4 regions of the Cedecea davisae genome follow, and region 4 is predicted to be linked to each of the others. Evidence: predicted binding sites of a transcription regulator. Region 4 holds the regulator's gene; each other region holds the start of a gene.
The links. Region 4 encodes LexA, which represses DNA repair genes until DNA is damaged. Its sites were predicted from a motif close to TNCTGTATGTACATACAGNA; they were not measured.
Positions count from the first base shown of each region.

Region 1: mutH (DNA mismatch repair endonuclease MutH) is a predicted target of LexA. The motif match lies at 3,632-3,651, and genes of this name have one in related genera.
Region 2: dinB (DNA polymerase IV) is a predicted target of LexA. The motif match lies at 3,355-3,374, and genes of this name have one in related genera.
Region 3: ACG1VR_RS09325 (YebG family protein) is a predicted target of LexA. The motif match lies at 1,719-1,738, and genes of this name have one in related genera.

Region 1 covers NZ_CP172054.1:667,919-673,867, forward strand. The annotation lists gene lplT (lysophospholipid transporter LplT) at 1-1,111, shown strand, start outside; gene ACG1VR_RS03680 (NADP(H)-dependent aldo-keto reductase) at 1,152-2,195, opposite strand; gene ACG1VR_RS03685 (YgdI/YgdR family lipoprotein) at 2,339-2,557, opposite strand; gene mutH (DNA mismatch repair endonuclease MutH) at 2,712-3,398, opposite strand; gene rppH (RNA pyrophosphohydrolase) at 4,085-4,615, shown strand; gene ptsP (phosphoenolpyruvate--protein phosphotransferase) at 4,628-5,949, shown strand, end outside.
Region 2 covers NZ_CP172054.1:3,891,701-3,897,649, forward strand. The annotation lists gene gpt (xanthine phosphoribosyltransferase) at 1-446, opposite strand, end outside; gene pepD (cytosol nonspecific dipeptidase) at 702-2,159, shown strand; gene dinB (DNA polymerase IV) at 2,277-3,332, opposite strand; gene dpaA (peptidoglycan meso-diaminopimelic acid protein amidase) at 3,564-4,304, shown strand; gene ACG1VR_RS18630 (class II glutamine amidotransferase) at 4,275-5,042, opposite strand; gene lpcA (D-sedoheptulose 7-phosphate isomerase) at 5,095-5,676, opposite strand; gene fadE (acyl-CoA dehydrogenase FadE) at 5,906-5,949, shown strand, end outside.
Region 3 covers NZ_CP172054.1:1,875,595-1,881,543, reverse strand. The annotation lists gene ptrB (oligopeptidase B) at 1-418, opposite strand, end outside; gene ACG1VR_RS09330 (tellurite resistance TerB family protein) at 547-1,218, opposite strand; gene ACG1VR_RS09325 (YebG family protein) at 1,338-1,703, opposite strand; gene purT (formate-dependent phosphoribosylglycinamide formyltransferase) at 1,840-3,018, shown strand; gene kdgA (bifunctional 4-hydroxy-2-oxoglutarate aldolase/2-dehydro-3-deoxy-phosphogluconate aldolase) at 3,088-3,729, opposite strand; gene edd (phosphogluconate dehydratase) at 3,790-5,601, opposite strand; gene zwf (glucose-6-phosphate dehydrogenase) at 5,856-5,949, opposite strand, start outside.
Region 4 covers NZ_CP172054.1:4,496,485-4,502,433, forward strand. The annotation lists gene ACG1VR_RS21510 (conjugal transfer protein TraF) at 1-939, opposite strand, end outside; gene ACG1VR_RS21515 (cupin domain-containing protein) at 1,111-1,614, opposite strand; gene zur (zinc uptake transcriptional repressor Zur) at 1,710-2,222, shown strand; gene ACG1VR_RS21525 (CsbD family protein) at 2,293-2,502, opposite strand; gene dinF (MATE family efflux transporter DinF) at 2,664-3,998, opposite strand; gene lexA (transcriptional repressor LexA) at 4,074-4,682, opposite strand; gene ACG1VR_RS21540 (diacylglycerol kinase) at 4,791-5,159, opposite strand; gene plsB (glycerol-3-phosphate 1-O-acyltransferase PlsB) at 5,291-5,949, shown strand, end outside.

The sequences.
Region 1 (5,949 bases), 1.1 Mb from region 4:
TAATGCCCTGCTGTTTGCCACCCTCGCGGTGCTCAAGCAGCAATTTTATCCCGACTGGAGCCAGCCGGTGCTGCAAATGGTCTTCGTTGGTGCCTATATTCTCTTTGCCCCGTTTGTGGGCCAGGTTGCCGACAGCTTTGCCAAAGGGCGCGTCATGATGATGGCTAACAGCCTGAAGCTGATTGGCGCGTTGGTGATTGCTTTTGGGCTTAATCCGTTTGTTGGTTATATGCTGGTGGGCGTTGGCGCCGCGGCATATTCACCGGCTAAGTACGGTATTCTTGGCGAGCTGACAACCGGTGACCGTCTGGTCAAAGCGAATGGGCTGATGGAATCATCGACTATTGCTGCCATCTTACTGGGCTCGGTTGCCGGCGGCGTGCTGGCGGACTGGAGCCTGCTTGCGGCGCTTATTGTCTGTGCTCTGGTTTACGCTGCGGCGGTTATCGCAAACCTGTTTATTCCCAAACTGGCTCCGGCACGGCCCGGACAGTCATGGCGTTTCAGGCCAATGACGCAAAGCTTCTTTGCCGCCTGCCGCGTTCTGTGGCGCAGCGGTGAAACTCGATTCTCGCTGGTTGGTACCAGCCTGTTCTGGGGAGCTGGCGTTACGCTACGCTTCCTGCTGGTGCTGTGGGTGCCCGTCGCGCTGGGGATCGCTGATAACGCCACGCCAACTTATCTTAATGCGATGGTTGCTGTTGGGATTGTTATCGGCGCGGGCGCAGCGGCTAAACTGGTTACTCTTGAAACGGTCGCTCGCTGCATGCCTGCCGGGATATTGATTGGCGTCGGAGTCGCTATTTTTGCTTTCCAGCACGCTCTGCTGCCTTCTTATGCCCTGCTTATGCTGATCGGTATTCTTGGCGGGTTCTTTGTCGTGCCTCTTAATGCGCTGCTGCAGGATCGCGGCAAGCACACCGTCGGCGCGGGAAATGCCATCGCGGTTCAGAATCTTGGAGAGAACACGGCAATGCTGCTGATGCTTGGCTTGTTCTCGCTGGCGGTGAAAACCGGGGCACCAATCGTCGGCGTAGGTATCGGCTTCGGCGTGGTGTTTGCGCTGGCGATTAGCGCCCTGTGGCTGTGGCAGATTAAGCAGAAAAGTTAAAAAAATGGCCTCCTGGGTTACCCAGGGGGCCACCATTCCTTTACGGTGCCGGGTAGGTATAAACGCGATGCACCGCCTCAATTTCCTCAATAACCTCTTCGCTTAAGGTCAGGTTCAGGCTTTCAAGGTTGGTTTTTAGCTGGTCCATCGTCGTAGCGCCCAGCAAGGTGCTGGCAACGAACGGCTGGCGGCGGACAAAGGCCAGTGCCATTTGCGACGGGTCCAGGTTATGACGTTTGGCGATTTCGACGTAGGCGGCAACGGCTTTTTGTGACTGTTCGCCGCTGTAGCGGGTAAAACGGCTGAATAAAGTATTACGCGCTCCGGCCGGTTGTGCGCCGTTAAGGTATTTGCCCGAGAGCACGCCAAACGCAAGGCAGGAGTACGCAAGCAGCTCGACACCTTCGTGCTGGCTCACTTCAGATAAACCAACCTCGAAGCTGCGGTTCAGCAGGCTATACGGATTCTGAATGGTAACGATACGCGGCAGGTCGTGTTTTTCGGCAAGCTGCAAATAGCGCATTACCCCCCAGGCCGTTTCATTCGAGACGCCAATATAGCGAATTTTCCCGGCACGCTGGCACTCCGTCAGCGCTTCAAGGGTTTCCAGCAGCGTTACCGGCAGCGAAGTCGTGTCGCTCCAGGTGTAGCCTAGCTTGCCGAAGGTATTGGTTGGGCGCTGCGGCCAGTGTACCTGATACAGATCGAGGTAGTCGGTTTGCAGGCGCTTCAGGCTGGCATCCAGCGCTTCACGAATGTTTTTACGGTCGAGGATCTGATTTGGACGGATACCTGCATCATTATTACGCGTTGGGCCGGTTACCTTAGAGGCAATAACCAGCTTCTCACGGTTACCGCGAGCCTTCAGCCAGCTACCCACGTAACTTTCTGTTAACCCCTGAGTTTCCGGGCGCGGAGGTACCGGATACATTTCTGCGACGTCAATCAGGTTTACGCCCTGGCTTACGGCGTAGTCGAGCTGCTGGTGGGCGTCGGCTTCGCTGTTTTGCTCACCAAAGGTCATGGTTCCCAAGCCCAGCGTGCTGATTTCAAGTGAACTGTGGGGAATACGGTGATAATGCATAGCTGGATTCCTGGTGTTCTTTTGACTACGTCAGGCTTAGCTACCCGACAAAAAGGTCTATAAACATGGCAGAGGCGGAGGGAAAGCGAAAGAGGGGAGAAAAGAAAAGTCGTCAGGCCAGCCGGCGGGCTGACCCTGATAAATTAGCGTTCGATAATTTGGGAAACGTCGTTACGGTTGATCTGCATTTCGTTGCCCTGCTGATCGCGATAGCTTACCAGCCCGGTATCTTCATCGACCTTAGGTTTGCCTTCGGTCAAAATCATTCGTCCATCTTTGGTTGCCATTACGTAGTCACTGCTGCAGCCTGAAACGGCGAAGGCAAGGCCAATGGCGGAAATTGCTACTGCCCATTTAGTCATCATTATTTTCCTCGTCAGGAAGGATCCAGTTAATAAGCTTAGTAATAACCTGATGAATGGGGGAATAAAAGAGGCAAATTCTTAATGGGGGAAAGTTAATGTAACATTCCCCTGCCTGCGCTGACAGAAACATGGATTCGTTATGCCGCTGGCATTAGAGCGAAAAGTGGCGCGCCAGAAGCGCTGCGGTGAAGGTTTTCTTTAGATAAAAACCGCGGGGTAAGGTGAGTATCGGCGAGCCGTCGGCGCCTATTGCCTCCGTCAAAGCCTTGCTGTTAGCCGCTTTAGGGCGGAGTTGAAGTACCTCTCCGTGGCGAGCGGTAATGCGCTCAACCTGCCCCAGCACTATCAAATCCATCAGCTCTTCCCAGTCAAGCTGGAGCTGCCGTTCTTCTTCCTCTGAAGGACTCCAGAGTAGCGGTGAGCCAACGTGGCGCTCGGCAAGCGGGATCTGTCTATCGCCTTCGACCGGGATCCACAGCACACGTTTCAGCTTGTGGCGAACATGGCTGGTTTCCCACACGACACCGCTATTGCCGGTCAGCGGAGCTACGCAGACAAAGGTGGTTTCCAGCGGGCGACCTTCACTATCTACAGGAATGGTTTTTAGCTCAATACCGAGTGCTGCAAAGTCTTGTTCAGGCTTGCTTCCGGCGCTGGCACCCAGCCATTGTTCCAGCAAAATACCAATCCAGCCTTTATCGCGCTTCAGGTTTTCAGGGGCCTTCAGCCCGGCCAGCGCGGCCAGTTCACCCAGAGTATAACCCGCGACCAGACTCGCCTGCCGGAGCAGGTCTGTTTCACTTTTTGGGGGCGAGGTTAAAGGTCGTATTGGTTGCATAACTCGTTGATGTTTTGTGGTTAAAAAATGAACGCTATTTACTCACAGCGAACGGTTAGTTTAACCGTCTGAGGATAAGAATAACAATCTAATGATTTATAATGGTTTTTTTTAGACTTTGGCTGCCCAGCGAAGCGGGGAAAAAAGCTTTTCCAATTCTGGTCACTGACAATGAACAGGATCTTACACCATGTTATCCACAGAAAAATGGGATAACTGGGAATAAGCGTCACTACTGGTTCCATTTACAGCCTTGACGAGGCGGGAAAATACAATTTATCGGCGATTTGTGACTAACTTGTTTGCATAATCTGTGGATAAAAACGACATTGCTCGATCTTTCATCAGTCGACGATCCTTGTATGTGATGATCGTCACATTATGAAGCTTTTATGTCATTTTTTATCTGTTATCGTTATGATATATAATGTGTTTTTAAAATTATCAGATTGCTCCTGTTTTTACTTGTCCCAAGTTGTCCCGATGTAATTCGGTAGTTCTTCACAGTTATATCCACAGAAAAAGTGAATAAAGCCGAGGGTTTTCACCGTCCCTGTTTATAACCCGGCACTCTTTTGTGAGTTATTCAAATGTTATTCCACGCAAACGCCGCCAATAGAGTGGTTTACCGCCTGACACTTGTATGAAACAATCGCTGTAATCTAAGTTTGTTTTGAGGTAGTCCGGTGATCGATGATGATGGCTACCGCCCCAACGTTGGGATCGTAATATGCAATCGGCAGGGACAGGTAATGTGGGCCCGGCGTTTCGGTCAACATTCCTGGCAATTTCCTCAGGGGGGCATCAATCCTGGCGAGTCAGCTGAACAGGCAATGTACCGGGAGCTTTTCGAAGAAGTCGGTTTACAGAGAAAAGATGTTCGCATTCTTGCCTCGACCCGAAACTGGTTGCGTTACAAATTACCTAAACGTTTGGTGCGTTGGGACACAAAGCCGGTTTGTATCGGCCAGAAACAAAAATGGTTTCTTTTGCAGTTGCTGGGCAGCGACACCGAGATCAATATGCAAACCAGCAGCACGCCGGAGTTCGACGGCTGGCGCTGGGTAAGCTACTGGTACCCGGTTCGCCAGGTTGTTTCATTTAAGCGTGATGTTTATCGCCGCGTAATGAAAGAGTTTGCCAGCGTGGTTATGCCGCTGCAGGAAGTTACGCCACCACGTAATAACTCGCCGGCCTGGCGACGTAAAAGAGGTTAAGTCACGCGAAAAATGCTCACCCGTCTGCGAGAAATAGTCGAAAAGGTTGCCAGCGCCCCGCGCCTCAATGAGGCGCTGGATATTCTGGTTACCGACATCTGCCTTGCGATGGATACCGAGGTTTGCTCGGTTTATCTCGCCGATCATGAGCGCCGCTGCTTTTATTTAATGGCAACGCGTGGGTTAAAAAAACCACGCGGCCGCACGGTTACGCTTGCCTTCGATGAAGGCATCGTCGGCCTTGTCGGGCGGCTTGCGGAACCTATTAACCTTGCCGATGCGCAAAAACACCCCAGCTTTAAATACGTTCCTGCGGTAAAAGAGGAGCGCTTCCGGGCCTTCCTTGGGGTGCCTATCATCCAGCGGCGTCAGCTGCTGGGCGTGCTGGTAGTGCAGCAGCGTGAGCACCGGCAGTATGATGAAAGCGAAGAGTCTTTCCTTGTTACGCTGGCCACGCAAATGGCCGCTATTTTATCTCAATCTCAGTTAACTGCTCTGTTCGGCCAATATCGCCAGACCCGCATTCGCGCGCTGCCTGCTTCGCCGGGCGTAGCCATTGCCGAAGGCTGGATGGATACGACGCTGCCGCTGATGGAGCAGGTCTTTGAGGCTTCAACGCTGGATACCGCGCTGGAGCGTGAGCGTCTTACCGCCGCGCTGGAAGAAGCCTCCGGTGAATTCCGGCGCTACAGCAAGCGCTTTGCCGCCGGTGCTCAGAAAGAGACGGCGGCAATCTTTGATCTCTACTCGCACCTGCTGACCGATGCCCGGCTGCGTCGCGAACTGTTTGCCGAAGTTGATAAAGGCTCGGTGGCGGAATGGGCGGTTAAAACGGTTGTCGAAAAATTTGCCGAACAATTTGCCAGCCTCTCTGATAGTTATCTGAAAGAGCGGGCAGGCGACCTGAAAGCCCTCGGGCAGCGCCTGCTGTTCCACCTCGATGACACAATTCAAAGCCCGAATACCTGGCCCGAGCGCTTCGTGCTGGTTGCCGATGAGCTTTCCGCTACCACGCTTGCGGAACTGCCGCAGAACCGCCTTGCGGGCGTGGTGGTGCGTGATGGTGCGGCAAACTCTCACGCCGCTATTATGGTTCGCGCGCTTGGCATCCCAACGGTTATGGGGGCAGACATTCAGCCTTCGGTGCTGCATCGCCGCATGCTGGTGGTCGACGGTTACCGTGGCGAGCTGCTGGTTGACCCTGAGCAGGTGCTGCTGCAGGAATACCAGCGCCTGGTCAGCGAAGAAAACGAGCTTAGCCGCCTGGCGGAAGACGATGTTGACCAGCCCGCAGCGCTGAAAAGCGGAGAGCGAGTTCAGGTCATGCTTAATGC
Region 2 (5,949 bases), 600 kb from region 4:
AGAGGCGGCACAAATACCACACCCATATCCCACGGCTGCTCAATCCAGGTGTCCTGCGGGATGTCAATCACGTAGTCGTCCACCAGCGGCTGGCCAGCAGGCTTGGCGAAGATAGTGACAAAGTGAGCTTTCGGGTACATTTCACGGATAGCAACAGCGGTACCGCCGGTGTCGACCAGGTCATCAATAACGATGAAGCCTTCACCGTCACCTTCCGCACGTTTCAGTACGGTCAGCTCACGCTGGTTATCGTGGTCGTAGCTGGAGATACAAACGGTATCAACATGGCGAATTCCCAGTTCACGAGCCAGCAGCGCGCCCGGCACCAGGCCACCACGGCTAACGGCGATAATGCCTTTCCACTGTTCTGCTGGCAGCAGGCGCTGAGCCAGCTTGCGGGCGTGAATCTGCAACATGTCCCAGGTGACGACGTATTTTTCGCTCATGTGAAGTGTCCCGGCCTGTAAATAACGGCTTAAAAAGTATTCGAAGGGGTTTTGGTTGCGCGAGATTATAGAGATCTGACGCACTAAAAACCAGTGTTGCGGGCCAACGGCAGTGGTTTTTACTCGTATTCAGCCTTCACGCAACAAAAGAAAGTGGTATTCTCGGAAGATCGCGCAAGCAGAGCTTGTGATGTAAATGAACCCGGTCAAAACCGTGACCGGTATGTCAAAAAAATGACTCCAGGGAGACTCAACGTGTCTGAATTGTCTCAACTATCTCCGCAGCCGCTGTGGGATATTTTTGCCAAAATCTGTTCTATTCCGCACCCGTCCTATCATGAAGAAGAGCTGGCGGCACACATCCTGTCCTGGGCAAAAGAAAAAGGCCTGCACGTAGAGCGCGACCAGGTTGGCAACATCCTGATTCGTAAACCGGCCACCGCCGGAATGGAAAACCGCAAAGCCGTGGTTCTCCAGGCGCACCTCGACATGGTGCCGCAGAAAAACAACGACACCGTTCACGACTTCACCAAAGATCCTATCCAGCCGTACATCGACGGCGAGTGGATCAAAGCTCGCGGCACCACTCTGGGCGCGGACAACGGCATCGGCATGGCATCTGCCCTGGCGGTTCTGGCAGATGACAGCGTGGTTCACGGCCCGCTGGAAGTGCTGCTGACCATGACCGAAGAAGCCGGCATGGACGGTGCATTCGGCCTTCAGGCTGGCTGGCTGCAGGCGGATATCCTGATCAACACCGACTCCGAAGAAGAAGGTGAGATCTACATGGGCTGCGCAGGCGGCATCGACTTCATCACCACTCTGCCGCTGCAGCGCGAAGCGGTTCCGGCCGGGTTCGAAACCTTCAAGCTGACCATTAAAGGCCTGAAAGGCGGCCACTCCGGCGGAGATATTCACCTAGGCCTCGGCAACGCCAACAAGCTGCTGGCCCGCTTCCTGTTTGCCCACGTAGCAGAGCTGGACGCACGCCTGCTGGATCTGAACGGCGGTACTCTGCGCAACGCTATCCCGCGTGAAGCATTCGCTACCCTCGCGGTGCCTGCTGCTAAAGCGGCCGAGCTGAAGTCCCTGGCTAACGAGTATCTCGCTATCCTGAAAAACGAGCTGGCCGCGGTAGAGAAGAACCTGACCGTGCTGGTAGAGCCCGTAAGCTCTGACAAACAGGCGCTGACGGCAAAAAGCCGCACCAACTTCCTCGGCCTGCTGAACGCCACCCCGAACGGCGTTATTCGCAATTCCGACGAAGTAAAAGGCGTGGTAGAAACCTCCCTGAACGCGGGCGTAGTGACCATGAGCGACGACAGCGCGGAAATCATCTGCCTGATCCGCTCCCTGATCGACTCAGGTAAAGACCACGTTGTTGGCGTTCTGGAAGCGCTGGGCCAGCTGGCCGGGGCTAAAACCGAAGCGAAAGGCAGCTACCCTGGCTGGCAGCCGGACGCTAACTCTCCGGTGATGCATCTGGTGCGTGAAACCTACCAGAAGCTGTTCAACAAAACCCCGAACATTATGGTTATCCACGCAGGTCTGGAATGCGGTCTGTTCAAAAAACCGTACCCGGACATGGACATGGTTTCTATCGGGCCGACTATCACCGGGCCTCACTCTCCGGATGAGCAGGTTCACATTGAAAGCGTGGGCCAGTACTGGAAACTGCTGACCGAGTTGCTGAAAGCTATTCCGGCGAAGTAGTTTTTACCCTCACCCTAACCCTCTCCCTACAAGGGAGAAGAGGCTTTCTTTGCCTGCCTTGCCCTCATTCTTTTCCCCTTCTCCCTTCCAGGGAGAAGGCCGGGATGAGGGTTATCTTTACAGCCCCAGCAGCAGTTGCCTTTCCAGCTGCGGGTCCAGCAAAGTCACATGTAGCCCCACCAGCCGGACGCCACGTCCTCCCCTTCGCTCTTCCCAGGCTTTACGCGCGGTAGCAATCAGGTCTTCTTTATTCAGCTCCGGCCAGACGTGTTCCTGCGTGGTGAGCTGAAAGTCATTAAACTTGAGCTTTACCCCCTGGCGGGCAATGCGCAGGTCGGCACGCTCCTTAGCCAGCCTTCGCTCCAGCTCCGGGTAGAGCCGCTCGATAATGTCCTCGCACGCCTGCCATTCATGAATGTCTTCCGCCAGCGTGCGCTCCACGCCAACCGACTTTCTCTGGCGCTCGTTGCTGATTTCCCGCTCGTCTATGCCCTGGCTGCGCTCCCAAAGCACGCGACCAAACTTGCCAAAGCGCTTTAGCAGCAGCGCCAGGTCGGCTTTTTGCACGTCCGCACAGGTTCGCAGGCCTATCTCTTCCAGCCTTGCTACCGTTACCTTGCCGACGCCGGGGATTTTCCCCAGCGGCAGCGTTTCCAGGAAAGCGGGAATCTTCTCCGGGGTAATCACGTACTGCCCGTTCGGCTTATTAAGGTCGGAGGCTATTTTGGCCAGAAACTTGACCGGCGCGATGCCGGCGGAAGCCGTGAGGTTCAGCTCGTCGGAAATGGCCTGGCGAATTTCACGGGCGATGAGGGTTGCCGAGCCCTGGCAATGCTCGCTGTTGGTCACGTCCAGATAGGCTTCATCGAGAGACAACGGCTCAATCAGCGAGGTGTAGCGGGAGAAGATTTCGCGGATATGGTTTGAGGCTTCTTTATAAGCGTCGAATCTGCCCGGCAGCAGGGTGAGATGAGGGCAAAGCTTCAGCGCCATCGCCGTGGACATGGCGCTGTGCACGCCAAACTTGCGCGCGGGGTAGTTTGCGGTGCTTATCACGCCTCGCCGCTGGGCGCTGCCGCCGATAGCCAGCGGAACTTCGCGCAGGGCTGGATTATCACGCATCTCAACGGCGGCAAAAAAGCAGTCCATATCGACATGAATGATTTTGCGCATAATAACCCGCCCCGGAAAACAATACTGGATAAGTATACAGCTCATTTGGCAATGAGGAAATATCCCCTCTTTCCTGTTCATTCCAATAAAATTTGTAAACGCATCAGACTGCCGCTTGCGAAAAAAAACCACGATGCTAATGTGAGCGCAATCCTGTCCAGATTATTCTGATTTAGGGTCCCTTTAGCCGTCCTGGCTGTTAGTTGCAGGTTTATCAAGGAATCAAGCAGTATGCGTAAGATCGCACTAATGATTGCGATGCTCTCTATGCCGTTTTTCTCTTTCGCCAGCCTGCTGAATAGCAGCGGCGTCGCCGCCCCCATCGGCAAAGAAACCAGACAGCAGCTCATGGGCTCCCCGGTTTATATTCAAATCTTTAAAGAAGAGCGCACCCTTGAACTGTGGGTGAAGATGGGCGAGCAATATCAGATGCTCAACAGCTACCGCATCTGCAATTATTCAGGCGGTCTGGGGCCAAAACAGCGCCAGGGCGATTTTAAAAGTCCCGAAGGTTTTTATAGCGTTGATCGCAGTCAGCTAAAGCCGGACAGCCGCTTCTATAAAGCGATTAATATCGGCTTCCCGAACGAATTTGACCGCTCGCACGGCTATGAAGGGAAATACTTGATGATCCACGGTGCCTGCGTGTCCATTGGCTGCTACGCCATGACCGACTCCGGCATTGATGAGATTTTCCAGTTTGTGACCGGCGCTCTGATCTTCGGTCAGCCGCGCGTGCAGGTCAGTATTTTCCCGTTCCGCATGACGGACGCCAATATGGAACGCCACAAATACTCGACCTATATCAACTTCTGGAAAGGCCTGAAACCGGGCTATGACTACTTTGCTGCCAACCACCAGCCGCCAAACGTCGCGGTAGTGAGCGGCAACTATGTGATAAGCAAACCTGCGGTGGCCACGCCGGTGCAGCCACAGCTGGTCTCAAACTATAAGCTCACCGAGGCAAAATAACGCCGACTTGCCTGGCTCAATCTTGTGCCAGGTTTCGTTCGCCGTCAGCGGTTGAGTAGCAATAACAGTGACCACATCGTTCGGTGTGGTCTCTTCCTGAAAGTCGATTTCCACATCCCTGTCTAACAGCTTCGCCACGCCAAACGGTGCCCTTCGCGTTATCCAGAACAGGTTAGTCGAGCAAAACGCCATCACGTAGCGCCCGTCCGACAGCAGCATGTTAAACACGCCCTTCTCTCTCATCTGCCCTGCCAGCTCGGTAATGTAGCGGAATACCGCTTCCATATTGCCGGGCGTGCGCGGGTAGCGCTGGGTCAGCTTGTGCAGCAGCCAGCAAAACGCCTGCTCGCTGTCCGTTTCGCCTATCGGGCGGAAGCTGCCGGTCTCAAGCGAACGGTAGCCTTTCAACTGCCCGTTATGGGCGTAAGTCCAGTTGCGGCCCCACAGTTCGCGGGTAAACGGATGCGTGTTTTCCAGCGCCACCTGGCCACGGTTAGCCTGGCGAATGTGCGCCACCACCGAGCAGGATTTAATCGGGTATTCCTGCACCAGGCGGGCAATGGGCGAGTTGAAGCTCGGCTGAGGATCTTTAAACGTGCGGCAGCCTTTGCCTTCATAGAAGGTAATGCCCCAGCCGTCTTTATGGGGGCCAGTTCCGCCACCGCGCTGCACCAGACCGGTAAAACTAAAGCAGATATCCGTCGGTACGTTGGCACTCATCCCGAGCAGTTCACACATCTCATCTCTCCCACAACGAACCCTCCTGCCCGCCGGACAGGAGGATTTCGGGCTAAGCCTTGACCATTTCTTTTTCGATTAACTGAATCAGGATGTGGATCACTTTAATGTGGATCTCCTGAATGCGGTCCGCGTAGCCAAAATGCGGCACGCGAATTTCGATATCCGCCGTTCCCGCCATTTTGCCGCCGTCTTTACCGGTCAGCGTGATGACCTTCATGCCTTTAGCACGCGCGGCCTCAATCGCCTTGATGACGTTGCCGGAGTTGCCGGAAGTAGAGATACCCAGCAGCACGTCGCCTTCGCGGCCAACCGCTTCAACGTAGCGGGAGAACACGTAGTCATAACCAAAGTCGTTGCTGACGCAGGAGATGTGGCTCACGTCGGAAATCGCAATCGCCGGGTAGCCAGGGCGGTTCTCACGGTAGCGGCCTGTCAGCTCTTCAGCGAAGTGCATGGCGTCGCAGTGCGAGCCGCCGTTACCGCAGGACAGCACTTTGCCACCCGCTTTAAAACTGTCCGCCAGCAGCACGGCTGCGCGCTGGATGGAATGAATATTTGCTTCATCCTTCAGGAAGTTAGCCAGCGTTTCCGCCGCTTCATTTAACTCATTACGAATAAGATCCTGGTACATGAGGAAGTCCTTGAGGTTTGATTGAATTTCACCTCCGGCAGTGTACCGGATAGCGCCAGGCGCGAGAAGCGCAACCCCGCGAGTTTAGCCGGGCTTTTACGATTATGTGCCGCAACAATGTGAGCGAGGTTGTAATTATTTTGTGAATGCATTGCTAAAAAATGCAACATCCACTACAACCAATACATCACAAGTGGTCAGACCTCCTACAAGCCAGGGAGCTTTCTTTATGTTAATTTTAAGTATTGTTCTTACTCTCGTCCTGCTGGGTGT
Region 3 (5,949 bases), 2.3 Mb from region 4:
CTTCATTGTCCGGCGTAATCGCTAACCCGCCCATGGTGTAAAACTCGCTGTGGGCGGCACGTTTGTTGGCATCCAGCAGCAGCTCCCAGGCCTCCCACTCATCACGCATAGCGGACTGGCGCTGATAAATCGGGTACTCATTTCCCTTTTCATACACCTGCCGGTAGCGATAGCCGTTTTTGACATAAGGAGCCGAGACATCATGCGGCGGAATACGCGCGATCATCTCTTCCAGCAGCCTGTCCTGCAACGCCCGCTGGCTCTCCATTATCGTTTTGCCGTAGTCATTTTCCTGGTTCAGATATTCAAGCACCGCCGGGTCGGCACGCTCATCGTCGCGCAGCCAGTAATAGTTGTCCGTGCGGGTATCGCCATGAGTGGTCATAGCGTGGGGAATTTTTTTAGCTTTTGGCGGCATCAGTTTCTTCATTTGTCATTTAACACCCTGTAAGGGTGGCAAATTCAGGCGAGCTTGCAAGCGAAACGTGAGGGATAACACGAAAATGCCGGGAAGCCCGGCACTGTAAAAGCGGAGAAAATCAGGCGTCAGGCAGGAAGAGCCAGCTTCTGCTGCTGAATGTCCTGCTCAATGCTCGCCCTGACATCCTGCGGGATATTCAGAGCATCGCCCAGCGCGCTGAGGTAACTGCGCTCCATAAAGTGATCGACGTCGATAGCGGTGCAGCTGAGATAATAAAGCTCCAGCGCTTCCTCTTCGTTTTTCACATCACGCGCCAGCAGCTGCGGATCCAGCGGCCGGTCGATGGCTCGCTCAATCAGGGCTTTGCCTTCGCCGTCGATGCCCGTTTCGCGCAGCTGTTGCTCGATGAACTGACGTTCTTTGGCGTCGATATGACCATCGCTTTTGGCGGCAAACACCAGGGCGGTTATCAGGCGCTCCGTGCGCACATCGACGGAAGAGTGCTGATGCCCGTAGCCACTGGCCTGCGGCTGGCTCTGGCGAACCCGCTCTTTGTACTTGTTCCACAACACGCTACCGGCTACCGCACCGCCGCCGACCAACAGAGCGCTGGTGCCGTATTTTGTTAGCAATTTGCGTGAAGACTTGCTTGCCAGCAGTAGCCCCGCCAGCCCGCCGAGTGCGCCGGGCACCAGCAGCTTGCTAAGCCCCTCCGGGCCAGCGCCTGGCTGGGAAGATTGCTGAGAGGACGTTGATTGCCCCAGTAACGACTGAAGCTGCTGTAACCAGTTATTCATGACAGGCACCCCTTATTGGCTTAACTCGTCGAGAGTAGGCCACGGCACGTCAAGAAACGTATCAGAGGGCTAAAGATGGGAAAAGAATCGCGCCGGTAGCCCGGCGCCAGCATGCCGTGTTATGCCGCTTTGGTGCGTTTGCGCCCGGTGTGTTCGCTAACGTTATCTTCAGATACCGCAGCCGGTTCCTGTGCATCCGCTTTTGGTTCAGCAGCGGCAGCTTCTGCCCCGACGCTTGCCGTTTCTGGCTCCGGCAGCTTGCCGTTTTTCAGCACGCCTGCCAGCAGGTCTTTGTTTTCCGCCATCCACATCGCCAGAGTGTCGCTCTGCCCTTCTTCAAGCTCGAGTGGGCTTTGCTGTAGCCATTCACCCAGCACTTCGGCTAGATCCAGCATTTTGTCGTAAGCGTCAGCGTCCTTTTTACTGGCAAAGGCCATTTTCTCTTGTCCCTCTCTCACCACCACATATTTAATTTCGACCGCCATTTTGCAGCTCCATTTACCTGTTTATTTATCCAGTATAACGTCATTCATTTTAACACACAAGCCGGAAAGGCGCTGCCAACGCAAACGTTTTCGTTTATACTGCCGCGGTCTTTTTTCTCTGTTAAGGCTAAATCACATGTCAACGTTGGGAACAGCTCTGCGCCCGGCAGCTACTCGAGTAATGCTGCTTGGCTCCGGTGAATTGGGTAAAGAAGTGGCCATTGAATGCCAGCGCCTCGGCGTGGAAGTGATCGCCGTAGATCGCTACGCCAATGCGCCTGCGATGCATGTCGCGCACCGCAGCCACGTCATCAATATGCTGGATGCCGCCGCGCTAAAAGCGCTGGTTGCCGCCGAAATGCCTGACTTTATCGTTCCTGAAATTGAAGCTATCGCTACCGACGCCCTGCTGGAACTTGAGCAACAGGGCCAGCGCGTTGTGCCGTGCGCTCGCGCCGCTAAGCTGACCATGAACCGCGAAGGTATTCGCCGTCTGGCGGCGGAAGAATTACAGTTACCAACCTCAAGTTACCGTTTTGCGGACAGCGAAGAGGCGTTCCGCCAGGCCGTGCAGGAAATCGGCCTGCCGTGCATTGTTAAACCGGTGATGAGCTCTTCAGGCAAGGGGCAAAGTTTCATCCGCACCGCCGACCAGCTGCCGCAGGCGTGGGAATATGCCCAGCTTGGCGGGCGCGCCGGTAAAGGCCGCGTGATTGTTGAAGGCGTGGTTAATTTTGATTTTGAAATCACGCTGCTGACCATCAGCGCCGTGGACGGGATCCACTTCTGTGCGCCTATTGGCCATCGTCAGGAAGATGGCGACTACCGCGAGTCCTGGCAGCCGCAGCAGATGAGCGACCTTGCCCTTGAGCGCTCTAAAGAGATTGCCGGGAAAGTGGTTACCGCACTCGGCGGGCACGGCCTGTTCGGCGTAGAGCTGTTTGTTTGCGGCGACGAGGTTATCTTCAGCGAAGTCTCCCCTCGCCCACACGACACAGGCATGGTAACGCTTATCTCGCAGGACTTGTCCGAGTTCGCCCTGCATGTTCGCGCCTTCCTCGGCCTGCCTGTCGGTGATATTCGCCAATACGGTCCTGCCGCTTCGGCGGTTATCCTGCCCGAGTTGCAGAGCGACAATGTTAAATACTCGAATGTCGGGGCGGCATTAGGCGGCGGATTACAGTTGCGCCTGTTCGGGAAACCGGAAATCGGCGGTAAACGCCGCATGGGCGTAGCGCTGGCGACCGGGAATAGCGTTGACGAAGCCGTTGCCAGAGCGATTGCTTCTGCGGCTCAGGTAAAAGTTGAAGGCTAAAAAAATCGCCCTTAACTAAGGACGATTTGTTGATTAAGCCCTGCCATCGCGGCGGGGCTTTTTTATTGCTTACTGTTTCGCGCCTTCTACCGCTTCGCGAGCCAGTTTGGTGATACGGTCGTAGTCGCCCGCTTCCAGCGCGTCCGCCGGAACCAGCCAGGAGCCGCCGATACACAGCACGCTTTTCAGCGCCAGGTAATCACGGTAGTTAGCCGGGGAGATACCGCCGGTTGGGCAGAAACGGACCTGGGAGAACGGACCAGCAATAGCCTGCAGGGCTTTGGTGCCGCCATTGGCTTCAGCCGGGAAGAATTTGAACTCTTTCAGGCCGTAGTCCATGCCCAGCATCAGTTCAGAAACGGTGCTGATACCCGGGATAAGCGGGATGGTGCCTTCGGTTGCCGCTTTCAGCAGCGGCTCGGTCAGGCCAGGGCTAATAGCGAACTGTGCGCCTGCCTCCGTCACTTCCGCCAGCTGCTGCGGGTTCAGCACGGTACCGGCACCGATAATGGCTTCCGGCACTTCTTTGGCGATGGCGCGAATGGCGTCCATCGCACACGCGGTACGCAGCGTAACTTCCAGCACACGCACGCCACCGGCTACCAGCGCTTTTGCCATCGGCACAGCGTGTTCCAGCTTGTTTACCACGATAACCGGAACGACCGGTCCTGTTTTCAGGATCTGTTCCGCTGTTGTTTTCCAGTTTTTCATCTGAGCGCCTCTTCAGCCAACTTGTAATTTGTGAACCGCCGCGGCCAAGCCGCCACGGGATTAAAATTTAATGCAGGTTGCGCCTTGTTCAGCGCCGGAAAGCTGTTCACGCAGCGCACCAAACATTTCGCGCCCCGTTCCCACGCGCTCTGCGCTGAGATCCGGGTGATAAGCGGTACGGGCGGCAAGTTCAGCCTCGTCCACCAGCAGCGTCAGTTCGCCGGTCTGGCCGTTAACGCGGATAATATCGCCATCCTGCACCTTCGCCAGCAGCCCGCCATCGTAGGCTTCCGGGGTAACGTGGATAGCAGAAGGAACCTTGCCAGAGGCGCCGGACAGTCTTCCGTCGGTCACCAGAGCAATTTTGAAACAGCGGTCCAATAATACTCCAAGCGGCGGCATAAGTTTATGCAATTCTGGCATGCCGTTGGCTTTTGGCCCCTGATGGCGCACCACTACTACGCAGTCGCGGTCGAGTTTACCTGCCTCAAAGGCCGGTAATACGTCATGCTGGCTTTCAAAGATAACGGCCGGGGCTTCAATTACCTGATTCTCAACCGGAACGGCAGAGGTTTTCATCACCGCGCGTCCCAGGTTGCCGCTCAGCACTTTGGTGCCGCCGTGGCGCGAGAACGGTTTTTCCATGGTCGCGATAACGTCGCTGTCCAGCGGTTTGCTGGCACCTTCGCGCCACGCCAGCTCGCCGTTGTCCAGCCACGGCTCCATGGTGTAATGCTGCAAACCAAAACCGGCAACGGTATTCACATCTTCATGCAGCAGGCCGCCTTTCAGCAGTTCGCGCATAAGAACAGGCACGCCGCCAGCCGCCTGGAAGTGGTTAATATCCGCCGGGCCGTTCGGGTAGAGGCGCGCCAGCAGCGGCACTATCTCAGAAATGTCGGAGAAGTCATCCCAGTTAATAATGATGCCCGCCGCGCGAGCCATCGCCACCAGATGCATGGTGTGGTTGGTAGAGCCGCCGGTTGCCAGCAGCGCCACAATACCGTTCACCACCACTTTTTCATCGATCATTTTGCCCAGCGGCATCCACTCGTTGCCGTTGCCGGTCAGGCGGGTGACCTGCCGAGCGGCCGCGTCGGTCAGCGCGTGACGCAGTTCGGCATCCGGCTGTACAAATGAAGAGCCCGGCAGTTGCATCCCCATAAACTCAACCACCATCTGGTTGGTGTTAGCGGTGCCATAGAAGGTACAGGTGCCAGGGGCGTGATAAGAGGCCGCTTCGGCTTCCAGCAGCGCAAGGCGATCGACTTTACCTTCGGCATACAGCTGGCGAATGCGTACTTTTTCTTTGTTTGGCAGGCCGCTGGCCATCGGGCCCGATGGCACAAAGACCGCCGGCAGGTGGCCAAAGGAGAGCGCGGCCATCGTCAGGCCGGGGACAATTTTATCGCACACGCCGAGGTACAGCGCGCCATCAAACATATTATGAGACAGACCCACGGCGGTAGACATAGCGATGATTTCGCGGCTGAGCAGCGAAAGCTCCATCCCGTCCTGCCCCTGGGTTACGCCGTCACACATGGCCGGAACGCCGCCAGCAACCTGCCCGACTGCACCAACGGAATGCAGCGCTTTGCGGATCTGCTCGGGGTAATGCTCATACGGCTGGTGGGCGGAGAGCATGTCGTTGTAAGAGGTAATGATCGCAATATTGTTACGCAACATGCTTTTCAGCGCGGCCTTGTCATCCGGCTGGCAGGCGGCAAAGCCGTGCGCCAGGTTACCGCAGGCCAGTTCGGAGCGGTGAACGGTTTGGCTCTTAGCCTTCTCGATACGTGCCAGATAGGCTTCTCTCGTTGGGCGGGAGCGCTCAATGATGCGCGATGTTACCCGTAACAAATTTGGATTCATAAAAATTCCTCAGAAAGTGGCTGTTCTCCCGTATTACAGAAGGTTCGTTTTGGGTGCAAAAAACTGACTTACCGCCCATCAACCCTGCTATCGGGAGCAAAATCGCTTCAGCTAGTGTAAATAAAAAAGCCCCGCAGGTGAATCCACGCGGGGCTTTAATTCATAAAAAACTATGCCACTTCTGTGTTAGATCATGTTACCGGTAAAATGAAAGCGATTTGTTATCGCCTGTTTGCCGTTAACCTTCGCGACTGTTACTCAAATTCGTTCCATGAGTGTCCGTCGCGGGTGATCATAGCAACCGATGCTACCGGCCCCCAGGTACCAGCCTGGTAAGGTTTCGGCGCA
Region 4 (5,949 bases):
GCGAATATCTTTGGTGTCGATATCGCGTGAAACCAGGTTCTGACCGCTCAGACCTACGGTCCAGTTTTGCCCTAAGTCTGCGGCAACGCCCGCATCAAGGTTAAAGCCGGTATCGTCGTTGCGATATTGCCCTTTTTTCCAGTCACCGCTGTCATAGGAGTAAATCGAAGTCGTGTAATTATACAGCCAGGTTTTCTGCAGTTTTGGCGTCACACCAACCGAAACCGGCACGCCGCCAACATCGAACTTATGCGCCAGAGCGATCCCGTAATCGGAAACAATTGCAGCCCGCCCGGAGGCAGTAGAATTCAGATTACTGGTGATACGGTTAGAACCATTAAGCGCGGCATCAATCGCCACGCTTCCGGCAACCAGGCTGGAGTTCTGAATACTGCGCAAATAGTCGATGTCGTTCTGGTCGATAGAAGAGCTGACTCTGGCCCGCGCGTAGGCTTTAGTGACGAAGGCGACGGACAGCGTGTCATTGGGAATGCTGACAGCGATACCTGCGGCAGCTTTAGCGTTTGCCGTTTCACCGCGTAAATCTTCCAGTTCACCGGCTAAATCGCCCGCCGCGCTGCGGAACTGATTTAATGTTCCGCCGGGATTTAAAATTATATCTCGCGGCGTTAACGACCCGATGGCGAGTTTATAGTTATCAACTTTGTCGCTGATATCATCAATTTTGTCCTGGAGATTGTCTTTATCGGTTATTTGCGCCCCCACCGTCGGGAGAATAACCGTAATATTGTCATCAGGTTGAGAGTTTGCTAATAACGCCGGGTTGATCAATACGCCGCTACCATAGCTGGCAGAAGCCACCCCTGTTCCGCCCATCGCATCGTTGCGCGCTTCGGACCAGGTGCCTGCCGCCCCGGCCTGATTAGCAATAAATAACGTTGCGGCGAGTGTCGCCACCGAAGATTTTATTTTATTCATTCACAGCACGCCTGTCTGATTGTCAGATTAAGTAATTCACCCCCGACAGTTATGACTGAACAGAGGCGGACTATTGCTGTGAATAGCGCGATAAAAAGATGGATATTTAAGCCATCAGCATCCCCAATATATCCTTAGGGTTCGAGTCTTATTGTTTCCTTGCTAATTAATTTATAGTTTACCCTTCGGCTTTCGTGAAGGCAGACCGTTATGCGGGCCAAAGAATTGCGGCGGATGATCGATCCAGCGATCCTTACGCTGCATGGCATAAGACTGGTTTAGCGGGTAATAAATTTTATTTTCGGCCTTATTAGCCTCCCCCACGACTAACAGTCGAACATCCTGCTCAGTATTATTAATGAAGGTATGGCAAATACCGGTTCCGGCGGGGAAACCGACGCTATCACCCGGTTCAAGCCGCCACAGGTGGCCGTTAATCCACACTTCAGGGTGCCCTTCGAGCACATAGGCAAACTCCTCTTCGCTGCTTTCTGCATGAGGGTAAGAGGTTCGTCTGCCGGGGGGAATACGTTCATGGTGAATGCCGAGTCGCGTCAGTCCTAAATTCCGGGCCAGCGGAGCGCCAACGGAAAAGCGTTCCGGGCTGTCCGGGTAGCTTGAGTCATCTGCGCCTTCAAGTTCGCGCCAGTGGCGAATACAATCTGGTTTTTGCATAACATCCTCCGGGGTAGATAGGGTCATTATGTACCAGGATTCGGCGTTTTATCCGCATTATGGTAAAGTATCAGGTCAATGACCGGGAGAGGCTGATGGATACCACCACAACGCAAAACGTGTTAGCACAGGCAGAAAAGCTGTGCCTGCAACGCAATGTACGCCTGACGCCACAGCGTCTTGAGGTGCTGCGCCTGATGTCCGAGCAAACCGGAGCCATCAGCGCCTATGACCTGCTCGATCTCCTGCGCGTCAGTGAGCCTCAGGCGAAGCCTCCGACCGTTTATCGTGCGCTGGACTTTCTGCTGGAGCAGGGCTTTGTGCATCGCGTGGAATCCAATAACAGCTATGTGCTGTGTAATTTCATCGAAAGCCCTACCCACTCTTCGGCCATGTTTATCTGCGACAGATGCGGCTCGGTGAAAGAGCAGGCGGCTGAGGGTGTGGAAGATATTATGCAAAATCTTGCGTCAAAGATGGGATTTGCGCTGCGCCACAACGTGATTGAAGCGCATGGTTTGTGCTGTGACTGCGCAGAAGTTGAAGCCTGTCGGCATCACGATGCCTGCGGCCACGACCACACGGTGCAATCGAAGAAAAAACGTTAGAAGGGTTGGTACATCCTTGTACCCGGGTAGGATAGCCTGTGAGCATTAGCACATTTGAGAGGCTGGCAGGCTACCAGCGATAGTCATTCCTGGACTCCCAGTCCTTCACTTCTTTCTCTGCCTGGTCTTTGGCATAGCCGTAGCGTTCCTGGATTTTACCCACCAGCTGGTCACGCTTACCTTCGATAACGGTCATATCGTCATCGGTCAGCTTGCCCCATTTCTCTTTAACCGTACCTTTGAACTGTTTCCAGTTACCGCCGAGTTCGTCCTTATTCATAGTCGTCTCCTCATCGTTCGGTTTAGGTTCTGAACATATCAGCCGTTGGGTGCTTTCCTTTGAACAGTCACCCACTATCTGCTGAACGTGAGATTAATTGTAGTTAATGATTTCGACCTCTGGGAAAAAATAAGAATCTTTAACCATTCAGAGAGAAATCACTACTGCCTGCCGTCGGCGGGAAACCAGCTGTTATTACGCCAGTGGCGACGCCAGATAAAACCGAGCGAAAGGCCGCGCAGCGCCAGAAACACCGCCAAAGCCAGCCACAGCGCATGGTTGCCAAAGAGAGGCAGTGTCAGCAAGGTTAGACCAAACCCCAGCGCCGCAACGGCCATGCTGTTACGCATTTCAGCCCCACGCGTAGCGCCGATAAACATTCCGTCCAGCAGGTAACACCAGACGCCAACAACCGGCAGTATGATTTGCCATGGCAGATAGCTATTCGCCAGCTGGCGTAGCTCTGGTAGCGAAGTCAGCATCGAGACTATCTGCTCGCCCGCCACGGCATAAACAGCGGCGAAAGCCAATGCAACCAGCCCGGCCTGCCTGCATGCCGCTCCCCAGACCTCGAGAAGCTGCCCGCGATTACGGGCACCATACGCCTGCCCGGAATGCGCCTCAACGGCATAAGCAAATCCGTCCAGCGCGTAGGCGGTAAAGGTCAGCAGCGTCATCAAAACCGCATTCAACGCGACAATTTCGCCCCCCAGCCGAGCGCCAAAAATGGTCATTGAGGCAAAGCAAACTTGCAGCAGAAGCGAGCGCAGCATGATGTCACGGTTGAGGGCCAGCAGCCTTCGCAGATCTCCTCGCCATGCCATCTTCAGGCATGACCAATCAATACCGCGCAGCTTTAACACCCTGTGTACCATCGCTAAGCCGATGATAAACGTCGCATACTCGGCAATAACGGTCGCCAGTGCGGCCCCCTGCACGTTCATATGCAGGCCCATGACAAGCCAAAGGTCGAGCACGATATTCAGCAGGTTACCCACCACCAGCAAAATAACCGGGGCGCGAGCATACTGCACGCCGAGCAGCCAGCCCAGCAGCACCAGATTAGCCAGCGACGCCGGAGCGCTTAGCCAACGAATTTCAAGAAAACGCCGGGCCTGATAAAGCACCTCTTCGCTGCCGCCGACAATATGCAAAGCAAGACCGATTAGCGGCCCGCGCAGCACCATAATGGCCAAACCGGCGGCCAGCGCCAGTATCAGCGGCTGAAGCAAAGCGCGGGCGAGACGCAGCGGATCGTTAGCGCCAAACGCCTGAGCCGCAAGCCCGGTAGTGCTCATACGCAGAAACAGCAGCAGCATAAACAGGAAACTGGTCGCGGTTGCGCCTATCGCCACGCCGCCCAGATAGGTCGGGCTGTCGAGATGACCAATAACGGCGGTATCAACCAGCCCCAGCAGCGGCACCGTGATATTGGAGAAAATCATGGGAAGCGCAAGACGCCACAGCGCACTATCCGTCGACGAAAAAAATCGCATCAGAGTGACCCAGGAAAATAATGAGGGGGAATAGAGCGGGTGGTACGGCGTGTTACCGCACCACCGAAAGACGTGTTACAGCCATTCGCCGTTGCGGATTACGCCCACGGCCAGACCTTCAATGCTAAAGTTTTGCTCGCGCAGATCGACAACGATAGGCTGAAACTCGCTGTTTTCAGGCAGTAGCTGAACGGTGTTGCCCTGTTTTTTCAGACGTTTAACGGTCACTTCGTCGTCAATACGCGCCACCACAACCTGGCCATTACGTACGTCCTGCGTTTTATGCACCGCCAGCAGGTCACCATCCATAATGCCGATGTCTTTCATCGACATGCCGCTCACGCGCAGCAGGAAGTCGGCATTCGGTTTAAACAACGACGGATCGACCTGATAATGGCCTTCGATATGCTGCTGCGCCAGAAGCGGCTCACCGGCGGCAACGCGCCCGACCAACGGCAGGCCGGTTTCTTCTTCAACCAGCAGGCGAATGCCGCGCGACGCGCCGGAAACAATCTCAATGACCCCTTTGCGGGCCAGCGCTTTGAGATGTTCCTCAGCGGCGTTTGGAGAACGGAACCCCAGACGTTGTGCAATCTCGGCGCGCGTAGGTGGCATGCCGGTTTGGTTGATATGATCCCGAATGAGATCAAACACCTCTTGCTGCCTGGTAGTTAGTGCTTTCATTCCGCCCCCTGGGTGTTTATACAGTTATGCTGTGAGTATATACAGCCCCGGGTGAATTTGAAACCACAAATTAAGCAAAAACCAGCCACTTAACCGATTATGGAAAGCCTATCGCAAATGTGACCAAAGCAGCGTGACCCAGGTGACAACCGCCAGAATAATCGCAATCAGTACGGCGGCAGACCCCATATCTTTGGCGCGCCCGGAAAGTTCGTGGTAGTCGGTGCCTACGCGGTCGACCAATGCCTCGATGGCGCTATTCAGAATTTCAACAATCATCACCAGCACCACGGAGCCAATCAGCAAAATGCGGGTGATCGGGTCAACGTCCAGCCAGCAGGCGATTATAATAGCAATTACCGCGGCCACGCCCTCCTGACGAAATGCAGCTTCGTTTATCCAGGCCGCACGCAGCCCCTTCCACGAGTAGCCTGCAGCCTTAATAATGCGGGTGATGCCGGTGGTATTATTCGCCATTCAAGGAAACCTTTTTAAATATTGAGCGTCAATGCTCATTGAGTCTAAATCGCAGCGCCACAGAAATTCCCCGGAGTTTCTGATATCCTTGCGGCGCATTTGCATTATTAACCTGAGGCTTTACATCATCTATGTCAGGCTGGCCAAGAATTTACTACAAATTACTGAATTTACCATTAAGTGTTCTGGTAAAAAGCAAGTCTATCCCGGCGGACCCACAAACCGAACTCGGTCTGGATCCCTCGCGCCCAATTATGTATGTCCTGCCTTATAACTCGAAGGCAGACCTACTGACCCTGCGCGCCCAATGCCTGGAGCATGACCTGCCCGATCCGCTGGAACCTCTGGAAATTGACGGCGCACTGCTGCCGCGCTACGTGTTTATTCACGGCGGGCCGCGCGTCTTTACTTACTACACGCCAAAAGAAGAGTCGGTAAAACTGTTCCACGATTATCTGGACCTGCACCGCAGCAATCCCGATCTCGATGTACAGATGGTGCCGGTTTCCGTGATGTTTGGCCGCTCACCCGGCCGCGAGAAAGGGGAAGTTAATCCTCCTCTGCGCACGCTAAACGGCGTACAAAAATTCTTTGCCGTTTCGTGGCTGGGTCGCGACAGCTTTGTGCGCTTCTCTCCCCCTGTTTCGCTGCGCCGTATGGCAACCGAACACGGCACTGACAAAATCATCGCCCAGAAGCTGGCTCGCGTCGCGCGTACCCACTTCGCTCGCCAGCGCTTAGCTGCCGTTGGGCCGCGTTTGCCGGTGCGTCAGGACTTGTTTAACAAGCT